Regions from separate parts of the Dentiradicibacter hellwigii genome, predicted to be linked through region 3. Evidence: riboswitches for the same ligand, from Rfam matches in the RefSeq annotation. Region 3 holds a riboswitch; each other region holds the start of a gene.
What was found. Region 3 has a riboswitch for cobalamin ahead of cobM (precorrin-4 C(11)-methyltransferase). Riboswitches for the same ligand answer to the same signal wherever they lie in the genome.
Positions count from the first base shown of each region.

Region 1 (4,786 bases), on a different contig from region 3:
GGGTCGCCAGGTCAAAGGCGACTGACAGCCCTTTTTGCCCCATCGCCAGATTGCGGCGATAGAAGGCGTTACTTTCTTCGGCGGTCGAGAAACCGGCGTACTGGCGGATCGTCCAGGGGCGCTGGACATACATCGTCGGGTAGGGGCCGCGCAGGTTGGGCGCCAAGCCGGCCAAAAAGCCCAGATGTTCGATGCCCTTGATGTCGGCTTCGGTATACAGCGATTTGACCGGAATCTGTTCGTTGGTCATCCAGATCGGGTCTTGGTCGATACGCGCTTCCAGTGCTTTCTTCCAGGTCTTTTCATCGACCTTGGCGACCTTCGGCTGGTAATCCATTTCGGTGAAATTCGGGAATGTGCTCATCGTGATTTACCCCATGTACTTTTCTTGCAGTTTTTTGTTGATTTCGTAGCAGTTGGCGCGAACGTGGATGTAATCGTCCACCCCGGCCGCATTGAACGTCTCGGTGACTTCGGGCGGTTGCTTGCCAGCGACGATGACCGTGGTATTCGGCTTGGCCGCTTTGATCCGTTTTGCGACAGTCGGCACATAGTCGGGATAGGTGGCATCGGTCGAGCAAATGACGACGACCGGTGCGCCGGAAGCCAGCGCTGCGTCCGCCGCTTCTTCCGCCGTGGCGAAGCCCTCGTTGCCGATGACCTCAAAGCCGGCGACTTCGAAAAATCCGCGGGCGAAGTCCGCGCGCGGCTTGTGCTGGGGAATCGGCCCCATGTTGGCGAGGAAGAGACGGAGTTTTTCGCCTTTTTCCGCAAACCGGGTTTCGACATCCTGGCGCAGATGCTCGAACGCCTCTGCCAGACGGGCGATCTTGAGCGGTTCGGCGGTAGGACGTTCACTGTCGAAACTGCTTAGCACTTCAAAGAGCTGGCTCAGCGTTGCGCCTTTATCCACCGCGTCGATAGCCAGTTCGACGGACGCGCCGACCGGGCTGGAAAAGCCTTTTTCGATATTGGTGAGATCGAATCCCAGCGTGTAGTCCTGATTGATGTGGGCGTGCTGCGCAACATCATCGACGCGCGTTTGCTTGAGCGCTTTCCGATCGACAAGCGGCACTTCGATTTTCTTCTCGACCAAGTTGGCGTACATATTGGTGCCGAGAATGACATCGCTGCGTGTTTCGACAGCCTTGGCGCGTTTTGCTGCAGTGGCTGCGGCCATTTTTTGCGGCAGGCCGGCCATGATTGCGGCGGACATGCCGCCATTCTTTTCGATTTCCTGGAAAATTTTCCAGGCGGACTGACCGAATTCATGCGTCAGCTTTTCGATGGAGTAGGCGCCGCCGCCCAGGTCGATCGGCATGGTGAAGCGCGATTCTTCCTGGAGCATGACCTGTACGTTGCGCGCGATGCGGCGTGAGAAACGATCCGGCGTGCGAATCGGTTCGTCGAACGGCGACAGATGCATGCTGTCTACGCCGCCCACTGCGCCGGAGAAGCCTTCGCTGGTAACGCGCAGCATATTGACGTAGGGGTCGAAGACCGTCTTGTTATATGCCGAGGTGCGTCCGTGAATCGTCATTTTCTGTGCGTCTTCATTACCGCCGAAGGCGGCGACGATCTGCGCCCACAGGATGCGTGCCGCGCGCAGTTTGGCAATTTCCATGAAGAAGATCGAGCCAAGCGAGAAGCCGAAGCGAATGCGCGGGGCGACCTGGTCGATGGACAGGCCTCTTTGGATCATTTCACGCAAATACTCGGCCGCCGTGGCGAGCGCGAAGGCGACTTCTTCCGTCGAGGCTGCGCCGGCATTGTGATAGGGATGCCCCTGCACGAAGATCGTTTGCAGCTTCGGTGCTTTTTTGGCTGCCCACGCTGTCGCTTGATGCATGCTGTCGTAAGCCATCTTAAGCGAAACCGGCAGTTTGCCTTCGGTTGCCAGTACGGCCAGCGGGTCGCTGCCGACACAGCCGTCGACCCAGTGCAGATGATTGACGCCCGCTTCGTTGTCTTGCATGGCAACCGACAGCATGGCCAGCATGGGTAGTGAAATAGCGCCCGTGAAGCACTGCACGGGGACTGTTTTCAGATCGATGCCCTGAAAAATCGTCGAAACATCGTGCAGGGTTTCCAGCGAAACGCCATCGCGGCCGACGTCCTCTTCAGAAGCGTTGGCTGGGCTTTGCCCGCTGCGCGTCGGATGGTCGAGCACGATGTTGAGGCCGGTCTGTCCGCGGGCGATATCAAAGCGCGCTTCCTCATTGAACGTTTGCGGGAAGGCGAGCGTGAGTTCCTGATTGATTTTCCACGGCGCCTTGATGTACCCGTTCGGGCGCGTACTGCGCACGAATGGCTGGAAGCCCGGCTTGGATTTTAGGTGCGGCAAGCCTTCAATATCTTCGGCCATGTAGATCGGCTCGATCGTCAATCCCTCGTAGGTCTTGGTATACATGACCTTGTCGAAGGGCGCGCCTTTCAAGGCGGCGGTAGCCTCCTCTTTCCACTCCTCCTTGCTGGGCTTCTTGAATTCATCGAAAAACCCGCGCTCGGCATCGATTTTCGTGATGTCGACCGTTGTTTGTTGGTCACTCATAACTTTCGGCTCCTGTAGTGTTGCCGGGATATGTCTCCATAACCCGCGCCTGTTGTGTGAAGTTGGCGTAAAATGGCGTCGCCGCAGCCTCCTCGGCGGTCATGTCCAGTGAAAGCGTTGCAGAGGCCTTGGCGACATTGACTGACGATGTCGGCGCTACGCAGGTACGTATGCCGACATCAGAAATCTGGAAACGAACGGATGAGCCTGGCGGCTTTCCCCAATTGCCGCCGCCATCCCGACTATCCGCAGTACGCGTGCCGGCGCGATGGCGCAAGCCATCCGCGCGGCGTGCATTCTGCGCGTGAAGACAGCCGGTATAACAGAGATAAGCCATACCAGTGCGTGTGCACTGGAGACCTGCGGCGGCAAAGGGCCGAAAGGGTAAAGTTCGGTTGGTCGCGTTTCCAGTCATCTGGAAGAGATTTTCCATCAGCGTCATGATTCACCTTTCTCGAATACGATGCATGAATTCGTGAAAAGGGGAATCAGGTCGTGAGATCAACTGCCGGGAATTCGTAAAACTACGAAAACCGTACGAATGCACGTTTTTGTGCGAGTCTGTACAGACCGCAATCGTTGTAATTGGCGTTTCTGAACGGTATCGGAAAAACCGGGCAGCTAATCAACGAAACCTCACCCCTCACCCCGAGGTTGGCAGTTCGTTCATCCCAGGCCGGTCTTCTGGCTTGCCTTCATCCTCTTCCGGCGCCTTCCCATGCGATGCTTTGCACAGTGGCACTGTTGCCGGATTCGTCAGGCCTACAGCAGCGGGGGGCTGCACCGGAATGCTTGTCAAAGGCTGTCTCGACAAGACCACCGGTTTCCCGTTTCACCTTCCCCACAGAACAGGGGGCGAGGCACCTGAAATTCAGGCCGTAGGGTAAATCGCAGCGCCCGTCTTGGCAATGTGGTTAACCACATTCAGACGGGCAATATAAAAGACTTTGAATTTTTGGCCGGTTTTCTCATTTATATAAAATGGTGAAATGATGGCATGAGGAGATAAACAGGCTGGCGTGCAGGTCGCCCCGGCCGGTTTATTGAGGAATGTGCCAGGCTGTTCGGCATGGGAACGCCGCGTTGCGTGGTTCTCCGGCTTCGCCGATGCCCCCGATTGGGCGCCATAATGAGTTTTCTTTTTTCGACGGAATGTTATGCCGACACTCAATCGGTCTGACGAAATTCACTTTGTTTTCCGGTCGGATGGCACTATTCTGTTATCTGGGGTTTGTTCGGTTTCCGCAGGATTAAGCGTGTCCGGGCGAAGCCGTCTGCCGAAACAAACACCTGATATCCATGCAGATACGAAGATACGATGAGGAGTCCGTCATGGCGTATTCAGTAGCGGTCATTGGTTTGGGTGCGATGGGTATGGGAGCGGCGCAGTCCTGTGTGCGCGCCGGTCTTGATACGTATGGCGTGGATTTGTCTGCGCAGGCGCGCGACATTTTGCAGGCTGCCGGTGCGAAAGCGGTTGCAGCATCGGCGGATGGTTTTGCCGACAAGCTTGATGCGGTGCTGCTGCTCGTGGTCAATGCCGCGCAGGTGGACGCTGTGCTTTTCGGCGAAAGCAAGCTCGCTGACAAGCTCAAGCCCGGCACGGCGGTGATGGTTTCTTCAACGATTGCCGCGCAGGATGCCTGCCGTTTTGGCGAGGCGCTCGCCGCGCGCGGCCTGCTGATGCTGGATGCGCCGGTTTCCGGCGGCGCGGCGAAAGCGGCAGCGGGCGAGATGACGGTGATGGCAGCCGGTGATGACGCTGCGTTCGCCAAGTTGCAGCCGGTGCTGGATGCGGTCGCCGGCAAGGTGTACCGCTGCGGCAAGGACATCGGTCAGGGCGCGACGGTCAAGATCATTCACCAGCTGCTCGCTGGCGTGCATATTGCCGCCGGAGCGGAGGCGATGGCGCTGGCCGCCAAGGCCGGGATTCCGCTCGATTTGATGTACGACGTGGTCACGCACGCCGCCGGCAATTCGTGGATGTTCGAGAACCGCATGAAGCACGTTGTCGATGGCGACTACACGCCGCTGTCGATGGTCGATATTTTCGTCAAGGATTTGGGCCTGGTGACGGATACGGGCAAGGCGCTGCGTTTCCCGCTGCCGCTCGCGTCCACGGCGTTCAATATGTTCACCGAGGCGAGCAATGCCGGGCACGGCAAGGAAGACGACAGCGCGGTAATCAAGATTTTCAGCGGCATCGAGTTGCCGAAAAAAGGGGGCTAAGATGTT
Region 1 is NZ_JBEUWX010000001.1:67,286-72,071, forward strand. It holds gene scpA (methylmalonyl-CoA mutase) at 1-364, opposite strand, end outside; gene ABCS64_RS00405 (methylmalonyl-CoA mutase family protein) at 371-2,551, opposite strand; gene ABCS64_RS00410 (hypothetical protein) at 2,544-2,993, opposite strand; cobalamin riboswitch at 3,209-3,434, opposite strand; gene ltnD (L-threonate dehydrogenase) at 3,884-4,780, shown strand; gene otnK (3-oxo-tetronate kinase) at 4,782-4,786, shown strand, end outside.
Region 1: it holds a riboswitch for cobalamin, as region 3 does, so the genes downstream of both, ABCS64_RS00410 (hypothetical protein) here and cobM (precorrin-4 C(11)-methyltransferase) in region 3, are expected to answer to the same signal.

Region 2 (4,786 bases), on a different contig from region 3:
GGCTTTCGGGGCACACTTCTGAACCCCGCGTGGATAGGGTATCTCCGGGCAGGCGCCTCTGAAACGCCCTATTTATAAGGGTTTCAGAGCACTTCTCTCGGAGAAGCCCTAAATACGCGGGCAGCATTTCCGGGCGCTTTCTTGGAAACGCCTTATCCACATGGGCGCCGGTGGAGGGGCTGCGCGGCGGCAAGTTGACGGCTTGTCGGGCGGCGGGCAAAGGTTCACAATGCTGCGCCCATGAAACCCATTTATGTCGATGCGCGCGGCATCACGCTGCCAAGGGGATGCGTGAAAACCGTGAGGACGGCGGGTGCGGCGGGGGAATCTTCCGGCGGTTTGTGCGGCGCCCATGCAGATGCGGGCGATGCCGCGGAGTTGCCCGTCCGGCGCGGGCTTCCGGCAGACTGCGTGTGTGCGGGCGAGCAGTGCGGCGATGGCGGTGTGCGGATATTCATGGCCGCGGCGCAGGCGGCCCGGGAGCCGGCATCATGAGCGGCGAACGCGTTAAATCATCCGAAACTGCCGCGGGCGCAAGTGATGGCGCAAGCGGCGCCTCGTTGTCACGGCGGGTCATTCTGGCGACGCAGCTCGTTTTCAATATCGGTTTTTATGCCGTCGTGCCGTTTCTTGCCGTGCACATGGCCGACGATCTGGCGCTGTCGAGCCAGCTGATCGGCGTGGTGCTGGGGGTGCGCACTTTTTGCCAGCAGGGATTATTTTTTATCGGTGGTCTGCTGGCCGAACGCCTCGGCAGCCGCTGGCTGCTGCTGGCGGGGTGTGCGGTGCGCTTCTGCGGCTATGCGGCGTTCGCGTTTTCCGCTTCTTTTAGCGAGATGCTGCTCGGCGCGTGCCTCACCGGGGCGGGCGGCGCGATGTTCTCGCCCTGTCTGGAAGCGCTGGCTGCCGAGGCGGAGCGGCAAACGCCGGCGGCGCTGCGCCAGCATGGCATCTTTGCGCTTTTTGCCGTCTGCGGCGAAGTCGGCGCGGTGGCTGGCCCCTTGCTCGGCAGTGCCTTGAGCGGCTTTGGTTTTCGTGTCATGGCGCTGGCCTGCGCCATGCTTTTCCTGATCATGATGGGGGTTCTCTACCGTTCCATTCCGACGCATATGGCGCTGCCGGAGCGTCCGGTGGGCTGGCGCGGGGTCATGGGCAACGCGCCGTTCCTGCGCTTTATCCTTTGCTACAGCGCCTATCTGTTCAGCTATAACCAAATGTATTTTGGCCTGCCGCTTGAACTGGAGCGGGTCGGCGGCGGTGCGCGCGAAATGGCTGGGTTGTTCATGCTGGCCTCGGTCATGGTCATCGTCATGCAGATGCCGCTGGCCGGCTGGTGCCGCAGGCAGCCGCCTAGATTGCCGCTCGTCGCCGGTTTTTCGTTGTTTGCCGCGGCGTTTGCGTGCGTTGCCTTGGCGGCGCTGTCGCCGTTATTTAATCCCGCAGATGCAGGCTGGCTGCGCTTTGCGCCCATCACGGCGATGGTGATTCTGCTCACCCTGGGGCAGATGCTCGCCGTGCCGACGGCGATGTCGCTGGTTCCCGGTTATGCGGGGCAGGGCGCATTGCCGGCGTATTACGGCGCGCTGGCTTCGGCCGGCGGCTGCGCCGTGCTGCTCGGCAATGTCCTGCTTGGGCGGATGTTCGATCTGGCGGGGGCTTCAGGCGCGGGGATCAAGCTGGCCGTGGCAGCGGGCGGCGGGGATATCGGGCATGCCGGTCGCTATGCGCTGGCCTGGGGCGTGGCGGCGCTGTGGCCGGCGCTGGCCGCCGCCGGTTTTGCCGGCCGTTTCTGGAAGCCGCCCGCCGTTTGATGTCTGCCGTTTGCCGCCTCGACAAATCGCTGCCGGGTAATCCGGCGCCGCCGGCGATGCACAAGGCTTCTATTGGGGCTTGCCTTCATCGGCGCTGGGGCGTGCCGTACATCGTCCGCGGGTTTGGCTGATAACGCCTGAAAAAAACCGATAGTTGTCTCATTTATTTTCAGTTATTTTCCCTCTGCGTCCCTCCTGCTAGAAATGGCTTGCCCTGAGAATTATTTTTATATATGCTGCACCCAGCCTTGGCCCCGAAAGGGAAACGCGCCGTCTTCCGTCTTATCTGAGGGATTGGCGGCATGCGCAAGGGAATCCAGGCGCGAAATCACGCAATGATGTACTGCAAATCACAGGTGCATCGACTATTCGGCGCGGTCGTCGCGTAAAAGGAACTGCCCCCGTAACTGTAGACGAGGAGTCGGCTCGACAGAAGCCACTGGTGCTTTACGCATCCGGGAAGGCAAGAGTCCGGCGATGAATCGTGAGTCAGGAAACCTGCCAAGGCTGGGCCGGTGTTGTTGGTGTGGTTTTTGCCGGTTCATTGCTGGTCGAGTGTTCGGGAAGGAACGCTCTCGTGAATTCTCAGTCGCCCATGCCGCTGGCTATCAGGTCAATGGGGCGGGGCGCGCGGATTCGCGTTCAGGTTTCTTTCCAACACAAGAAAATTTCAATCATGGAGAGAAATCATGCGTTTTCAACGAATCATTCCCGCGCTGGCGCTGGCTGCCCTGAGTTTTTCCGCTCACGCCACGACCTACCCCCTGAAACTCGAAAACTGCGGTCAAACCCTGACCTTCGACAAGGCGCCCGCCTCAGTCGTGACCATCGGTCAGGCCGGAACGGAAATGCTTTACGCGCTGGGGCTGGGCGACAAGGTGGTCGGCACCTCGCTCTGGTTCCACGACATCCTGCCGCAGTTCAAGGAAATCAACAGCAAGGTGCCGCGTCTGGCCGACAATGCGCCGAGCTATGAATCGATCATCGGCAAGCGCCCGAATCTCGTTGTTTCGCAGTTTGAATGGATGGTCGGCAAGGAAGGCGTGGTTGGTACGCGCGAACAGTTCCACAAGCTCGGCATCATGACCTACGCGATGCCTTCCGATTGCGAAGGCAAGGACAACCTGACCGGCGCTGACGGCAAGCGCATAAAAGCCTACAACGTTGAAGCGCTGTACAAGAGCATCAAGCAACTGGCCGAAATCTTCAATGTCGAGGCCAAGGGTGACGCCCTGATCAAGGAAATTCGTGCGCGTGCGGCCAAGGCGGAAGAAAAGGTGCGCGCCGCCAAGATCAAGGATCTGTCCGCCGCGATGTGGTTCTCCAGTGCTGATATGGAATCCGACCCCTATATGGCCGGCCGCTCCGGCGTCGCTGGCTACATGATGAAAGCGCTCGGCATGCGCAACGTGGTGACTTCCGATGAAGAATGGCCGACCGTGGGTTGGGAAACCATCGCCAAGGCCAACCCCACCGTGTTGATCATCTGCCGCATGGATCGCCGCCGCTTCCCCGCCGACGATTACCAGAAGAAGCTTGAGTTCCTCAAGAAAGACCCGGTGACCAAGCAGATGGACGCCGTCAAGAACAACCGTATCGTCATCGTCGATGCCGATGCGACGCAAGGCTCGATCCGCATGGCTGACGGTCTGGAACAGATGGCCGAAGGCGCGCTCAAGGTCAAGGGCGCCAAGAAGTAAGCGCAGTCAGTAAGCACAGTCTTGTGCGATAAAAATGCCGGATGGGGGCGCTGCCTGCAGCGTGCCCGTCCGGCGCATTCAGGAAGTTCATGAATAGCTTTAATAAAAGATTTCGCCAGCAACTGTGGTTCAAGTTGCTGGTCGCCGTTCTCTCGCTGGTGGCAATCGTTGTCGCCGTCATTTTTGGGGTTGCCATCGGCGAGACGCCGATCGCCCCTAAAATGGTTTATCACGTGTTGAGCAACCATCTGTTTGGCGCGGAATTTCCGGTCGAGCCGCTCGATGACGGCATCGTCTGGAATTACCGGCTGACGCGCGCCCTGGTGTCGGCCTGCTGCGGCGCTGGGCTGGCCGTGTCCGGCGTCATTCTGCAATCGCTGCTGCGCAACGCGCTGGCCGAACCTTATCTGCTGGGCATTTCCGCCGGCGCCTCTACAGGCGCGGTGCTGGTGACCATTGTCGGCGTCGGCGGTGGCGCCATTTCAATGACCGTCGGGGCGTTCTTCGGTGCCGTCTTCGCCTTTGCACTGGTGGCGCTGCTGGCGCATGCGGCCGGTGGCGACGGGCTGCGCAACGGCGGACAGATCGTGCTGGCGGGGATCGCCGGCTCGCAGCTATTCAACGCGCTGACTTCGCTGATCATTACCAAATCCGGCAGCGCCGAGCAGGCGCGCGGCATCATGTTCTGGCTGCTCGGCAGCCTGGGCGGCGCGCGCTGGTCGGACGTGTCGGTCGCCTTTCCGACCATCATTGTGGGCGGGGCTATCTGCCTGGTGCTGGCGCGGGCGCTGGACGCTTTCATTTTTGGCACCGAGTCGGCCGCCTCGCTGGGGATTCCCGTGCGGCGCGTGCAGATCACCCTGCTGCTGGTGGCAGCGATGATGACTTCGGTGATGGTTTCCATGGTCGGCGCCATCGGTTTTGTCGGGCTGGTCATTCCGCATACGGCGCGCATGATTGTCGGCGTGCGCCATCAGGTGCTTATTCCGGCCAGTATGGTGCTGGGGGCGATTTTCCTGATCGCGTCCGATGTGGCCTCACGCATTCTCATCATGGGCCAGGTGCTGCCGATCGGCGTCATTACCGCCCTGGTTGGCGCGCCGGTATTTGCGGTGATTCTCCTGAAAAGAAGCGGGCGGCGGTCATGACGAAGGAGCAAGTGAAATCTTCCGAAGCGCTGAGTGCACGGCAGGTCGTGCTGGAAGCGCGCAATGTCAGCTGGAGCGTGCGCAGCGCAACGCTGGTGCAGGACGTGAGCCTGTGCTTGCGCGCCGG
Region 2 is NZ_JBEUWX010000002.1:1,238,803-1,243,588, reverse strand. It holds gene ABCS64_RS07990 (hypothetical protein) at 241-495, shown strand; gene ABCS64_RS07985 (MFS transporter) at 492-1,811, shown strand; cobalamin riboswitch at 2,044-2,331, shown strand; gene ABCS64_RS07980 (ABC transporter substrate-binding protein) at 2,501-3,511, shown strand; gene ABCS64_RS07975 (FecCD family ABC transporter permease) at 3,601-4,659, shown strand; gene ABCS64_RS07970 (ABC transporter ATP-binding protein) at 4,656-4,786, shown strand, end outside.
Region 2: it holds a riboswitch for cobalamin, as region 3 does, so the genes downstream of both, ABCS64_RS07980 (ABC transporter substrate-binding protein) here and cobM (precorrin-4 C(11)-methyltransferase) in region 3, are expected to answer to the same signal.

Region 3 (4,786 bases):
GCCCAGATGCGGCACAACGATAAACTCAACGTCCGGATGGCGCTGGCGCGCTTCCTCGACGGCCTCCGGCAGTTCGATCTTGACATGCCCGGCGGCGTTGAGGATGAGCGGCAGCAGCACGACGCGGCGCGCCTGACTGGCCGCCTTGTCCAGCCCTTCCGGCACGAGCACGTCGGCATGTTCGATAAAACAGACTTCAATCTGCCAGTCGGGATGGCGGGTGCGCCATTGTGCGACGAATTTTTCGATCTCCTGGTTGCCCGCCCGGTTGGGCGAGCCATGCCCGGCGATCAACACAACGGTTTCTTTGACAAACTGCGCCATGCCGGCGTCGGCGTCTGTCCTGGTGCTTTCTTCTTTCATCTTCATCGACTTTCGAAACGGTAGCTTAAACGCTGCGTCCTATCGCAGCATGGCCTATGCCGGCGATTGCGCCGCCTCCTCTTTGCGCCAGCAAAAAGCCCAGGTATCGCCGCGCCCTGGCGATGCTGTCGAAAGCGGCGTATAGACTGGGGAAAGGCGCTTCCTGTGTCGCCACGGCGGCAAATTCCTGCACGGCTTGACCTCAGGCGCTTGCCTTGCGGAAGCGGTGCGCAAACCCTGGATCGTAGAGTTTGGAGCGCACGAGGCTTTCCCAGTCGGCGGCGCCCAGCGTCGGGCTGGCGACGATCATCGCCTGGCTGCCGATCTTGGCCTCCTGGCATTTGCGCTTGATATCGGCCAGCGTGCCGCGCACGATTTTTTCCTGCCCCGGCCAGCTCGCCTTTTGCACGACGAGTATCGGCGCATCCTCACACCAGCCAGCGGCGCGCAAGGCGGCTTGGACTTCATGCAGCAGCGTGATCGACAGGTAAATGCACAGCGTGCAGTGGTGTTGGGCGAGCGATTCCAGGTCTTCGCCTTCGGGCATCGGCGTGCGCCCCGCCACGCGCGTCAGGATCACCGTTTGCGTGACTTCCGGCAGGGTAAGCGATTCGCCGGCCGCCGCCATCGAGGCCATGGCCGAAGAAACGCCGGGAACGACCGACCATTCGATGCCCGCTGCGGTCAGCGGCCGCGTCATTTCGATCAATGCGCCGTAAAGGCCGGGGTCGCCGGTTTGCAGGCGGATAACGGTGGCGTGGCGGTGCGCCTGCTCGATCAGCCAGGCGACCATCGCCTCCAGCGTCATGTCTTTTGAATCACGGATGGCGCAGCCGGGCGGCGCGTAGCGGGTCGCCGTCTGATCGACAAGCGAGCCGGCAAACAGAATTGCACCGGCCTGTTCGATCAGGCCGCGTCCCTTGACGGTGATGAGATCGGGATCGCCGGGACCGGCGCCGACAAACCAGATCTTACCGGCCATAGCGCCTTCCTGTGCAAAGGGTATCAGCAATGAAGTTCATAGCTTGCTCAGATTAGGATTCGGATAAAACGTTCAATCTTCCTGGAATGTGGCATGCGGCGCTACGGCTGTGCGCACGCACGCAGGCGTTCCGGCTGCGGAGCCGGCGGAGACAGGCGTTTTCGTGATGTGTATCAAGTTCTCTCCTTTCACACAGCGCTGCAGATATGCGCGCTGGCAAACGTTAAAACACCGGGGCAGGCATCGGCAGAACCAGCACCGCCGCCAACAAGCGTGTGAAAGGGAGTCGAACCGGGGAAGCGCCGCAGGCAGTTCGGACAGATCGAAATGCCGGGCAACGAACCTTCGGAACCTCACCCCTCACCCCGAGGATTGGCGCCATAGGGTTTCAGGCCGGTCTTCTGACTCACCATCTTTCTCTTCCGGCGCCTTCCCCTACGAGCGGGTCGTACAGTGGCATTGAGGCCGGATTCGTCAGGCTTACAGCAGCGGGGGGCTGTGCCGGAATTCCGCAGGTGTGTGGTCACCGGCTTCCCGTTTCACCCGGCGTTGCCGCCAGGCACCTAAAACCGGGCGCTATTTTACGCCAAGGACGTTGTGTTGAGAATGCCGCGCAGTCAAGTGTCGCAAGGCGCTGCCCTCGCAACGCCGCCGCATCTGCAGCCCTCATAACGGTTTTTCCGAAGCACCGCTGAAGCCGGCGTAAACAGGGCGTCTCCGGCCACCCGCTCAGAAACCCGCGTGGATAGGGCGTTTCCGGGCAGGTGCCTCTGGAACCCTTATAAATAAAGGGCTTCAGGGCAGGGTGTCTGGAGGCGCCCTAAATACGCGGGCTGGCGGACAGTCTCTTTGAGGCGCCTCGTTGCACAAGGGGTGCCGGCATGGCGGGCGCGGCGGCGTTGATTACGCTGCCATCTTGCGCCGCGCGCCACATTCGCCGTTTAGCCGGGGTGGTTGAACACCTGGCGCAGATAGGCGAGAAAGGTTTGGTCCTCGCACAGCGTCTTGCCGGGGGAGTCGGACAGTTTGGCGACAGGCTGGCCGTTGCAGGCCGTCATTTTCATGACGATGTTGAGCGGCGGATGCGGCGTATCGTTGGTCAGGTTGGTGCCGATGCCAAAGCTGGTATGGATGCGCCCGCGAAAATGGCGGTAGAGCGCCAGCGCACGCGGGATGTCGAGCGCGTCGGAAAAGACAAGCCGCTTGGCGGAAGGGTCGATGCGCAGCGCGTGGTAGTGGGCGATGGCTTTTTCGCCCCAGGCGATCGGGTCGCCCGAATCGTGGCGCAGGCCGTCGAACAGCTTGGCGAAGTAGAGGTCGAAATCGCGCAGGAAAGCGTCCATGCCGACCACATCGGTCAGCGCGACGCCAAGGTCGCCGCGAAATTCCTGCACCCAGCCTTCGAGCGCCGCTTTCTGAAAATCGCGCAGCCGGAAACCGAACGCCTGATACGCCTGCATGTATTCGTGCGCCATCGTGCCGATCGGCGTGATGCCGAGCTTCTGGGCGAGATAGACGTTCGACGTGCCGCGAAAATGCGCCGGCGCGGCGGCGACCAGCGTGCGCAGCACTTCTTCCTGCCAGGCGCCGGAATAACGCCGGCGCAGGCCGAAATCGAACAACATGAAGGCGGACTCGTCATCGTCGGCAATGGCCGAGACGCCCGCTTCCAACAGCGCAATCTTGGCTTGCAGGCGGCGGCGCGCTTCGTCCAGCACGCCCTGCTGCGGCAGGCGGCGAAAATACAGTTCGTTGATGATGTAGAGGACGAAAATCTCAAACCCCATGACATGCACAAGCGGGCCGTTCGCCACGATGTCCAGCCGTCCGTCGGCATGCGCCTGCACGTCGATGAAGCGGCGCTGGAAGCGGAAGACGGACAGGAAATCGACAAAATCGCTTTTGATGAAGCGCAGCCCCGACAGGTAGTCGAGGTCATCCTGCGTGAAGTGCATCGAGCACAGGTGTTCCAGCTCGTGCTCGAAAGCCTCTTTTAGTTCGGCCAGCGGGAAGGCCGGCGTATTGCGGCAGACGAAGTGGTATTCGGCCTGCGCCCCCGGATTGCTGTGCAACAGCGCCTGCCACATGGTGAATTTGTACAGGTCGTTTTCCAGCAGGCTGGACACGACCGGTGCGGCCGGCTGTGTCGCTGTTTTTGCCATGCGCGGCGTTTCTTTCGTTCGCTTTCCCGAACGGCCGGCCTGCGCTCCCTTGTCGTTTTTCAACATTACCACCTCGTTTTTCGTCCGCCGCAATTTCGCATGCGGCCTTAGTGATCCGACACGCCGGCAGATTCAAAGCTCGCCATTTCATTGAGAAAATTGACGGCCGCCAATACCAGCGGGTACGCCAGCGCCGCGCCCGTGCCTTCGCCCAGACGCAGGCGCAGATCGATCAGCGGGTCGGCATTCATGGCGGCGAGCTGGATGCGGTGTCCAGGCTCGACGGAATGGTGACAGAAAATGCAGTACTCGGCAAAATGCGGCGCCAGGCGCGAGGCGACAAGCGCCGCTGAACCGGCGATGAAACCGTCGATCAGCAGGAGCACGCCTGCCTGCGCCGCGCCGAGCATGGCGCCGGCCATCATGGCGATTTCAAAGCCGCCGAATTCGGCCAGCACCGTCAGCGGCGCTCGTGGCTGGCCTGCTCGCGCCAAGGCCTGCGCCAGCAGCCGGCGCTTGCGTTGCAACCCGGCTTCGCCCAGTCCGGCGCCACGGCCGATGCATTCGTCGAGCGGCGCGCAGGTCAGGCAGTGCGTGATCAGCGAGGCCGACGAGCTGTTGCCGATGCCCATTTCGCCGAAGCCGATGACGTTGCTGCCCGCTGCGACGAGCGAGGCCACGATGTGCGCGCCGCGCTGCATGGCGAGCGCGCATTGCGCCGCCGTCATTGCCGGTTCGTCGACGTAATTGCGCGTTCCGGCCGCAATCTTGGCATCGACCAGCCCCGGCCGCGGGCCGAAATTGTGCGCCACGCCGGCATCGACAATGGTGATGCCCAGGCCGTTCTGGCGCACGAACACATTGATGCCGGCGCCGCCGGCGAGAAAATTTTCCACCATTTGCCAGGTGACTTCCTGCGAGGCGCTTGAAATGCCCAAACGGGTGGCGCCGTGGTCGCCGGCAAAGACGACAAAATGCGGTTGCTTAAATTGCGGCGTCAGCGTGCGCTGGATCAGGCCGATCTGCATCGCCATCGTTTCGATCTGGCCGAGCGCGCCGAGCGGCTTGGTTTTGCGGTCGATCTTGCGTTGTAGTGCGGCGGTCAACGTGCGGTCGAGCGCAGGCACGTTGAACAGGGTTTCATTCATATTCATTCAATGCTCCTGGAGTCGGGTCGGCATGAGGCGGCGGATTGGGTGAAGCCGGTTGGGTGTGCGTGGCACTGTTTCGACTGCCCTTTGCCGGCATGCCATATAGGTTCAGGGGAAGCGTGTTGCTA
Region 3 is NZ_JBEUWX010000003.1:105,972-110,757, reverse strand. It holds gene ABCS64_RS11390 (sirohydrochlorin chelatase) at 1-363, opposite strand, end outside; gene cobM (precorrin-4 C(11)-methyltransferase) at 566-1,345, opposite strand; cobalamin riboswitch at 1,720-1,927, opposite strand; gene pncB (nicotinate phosphoribosyltransferase) at 2,287-3,573, opposite strand; gene cobT (nicotinate-nucleotide--dimethylbenzimidazole phosphoribosyltransferase) at 3,615-4,655, opposite strand.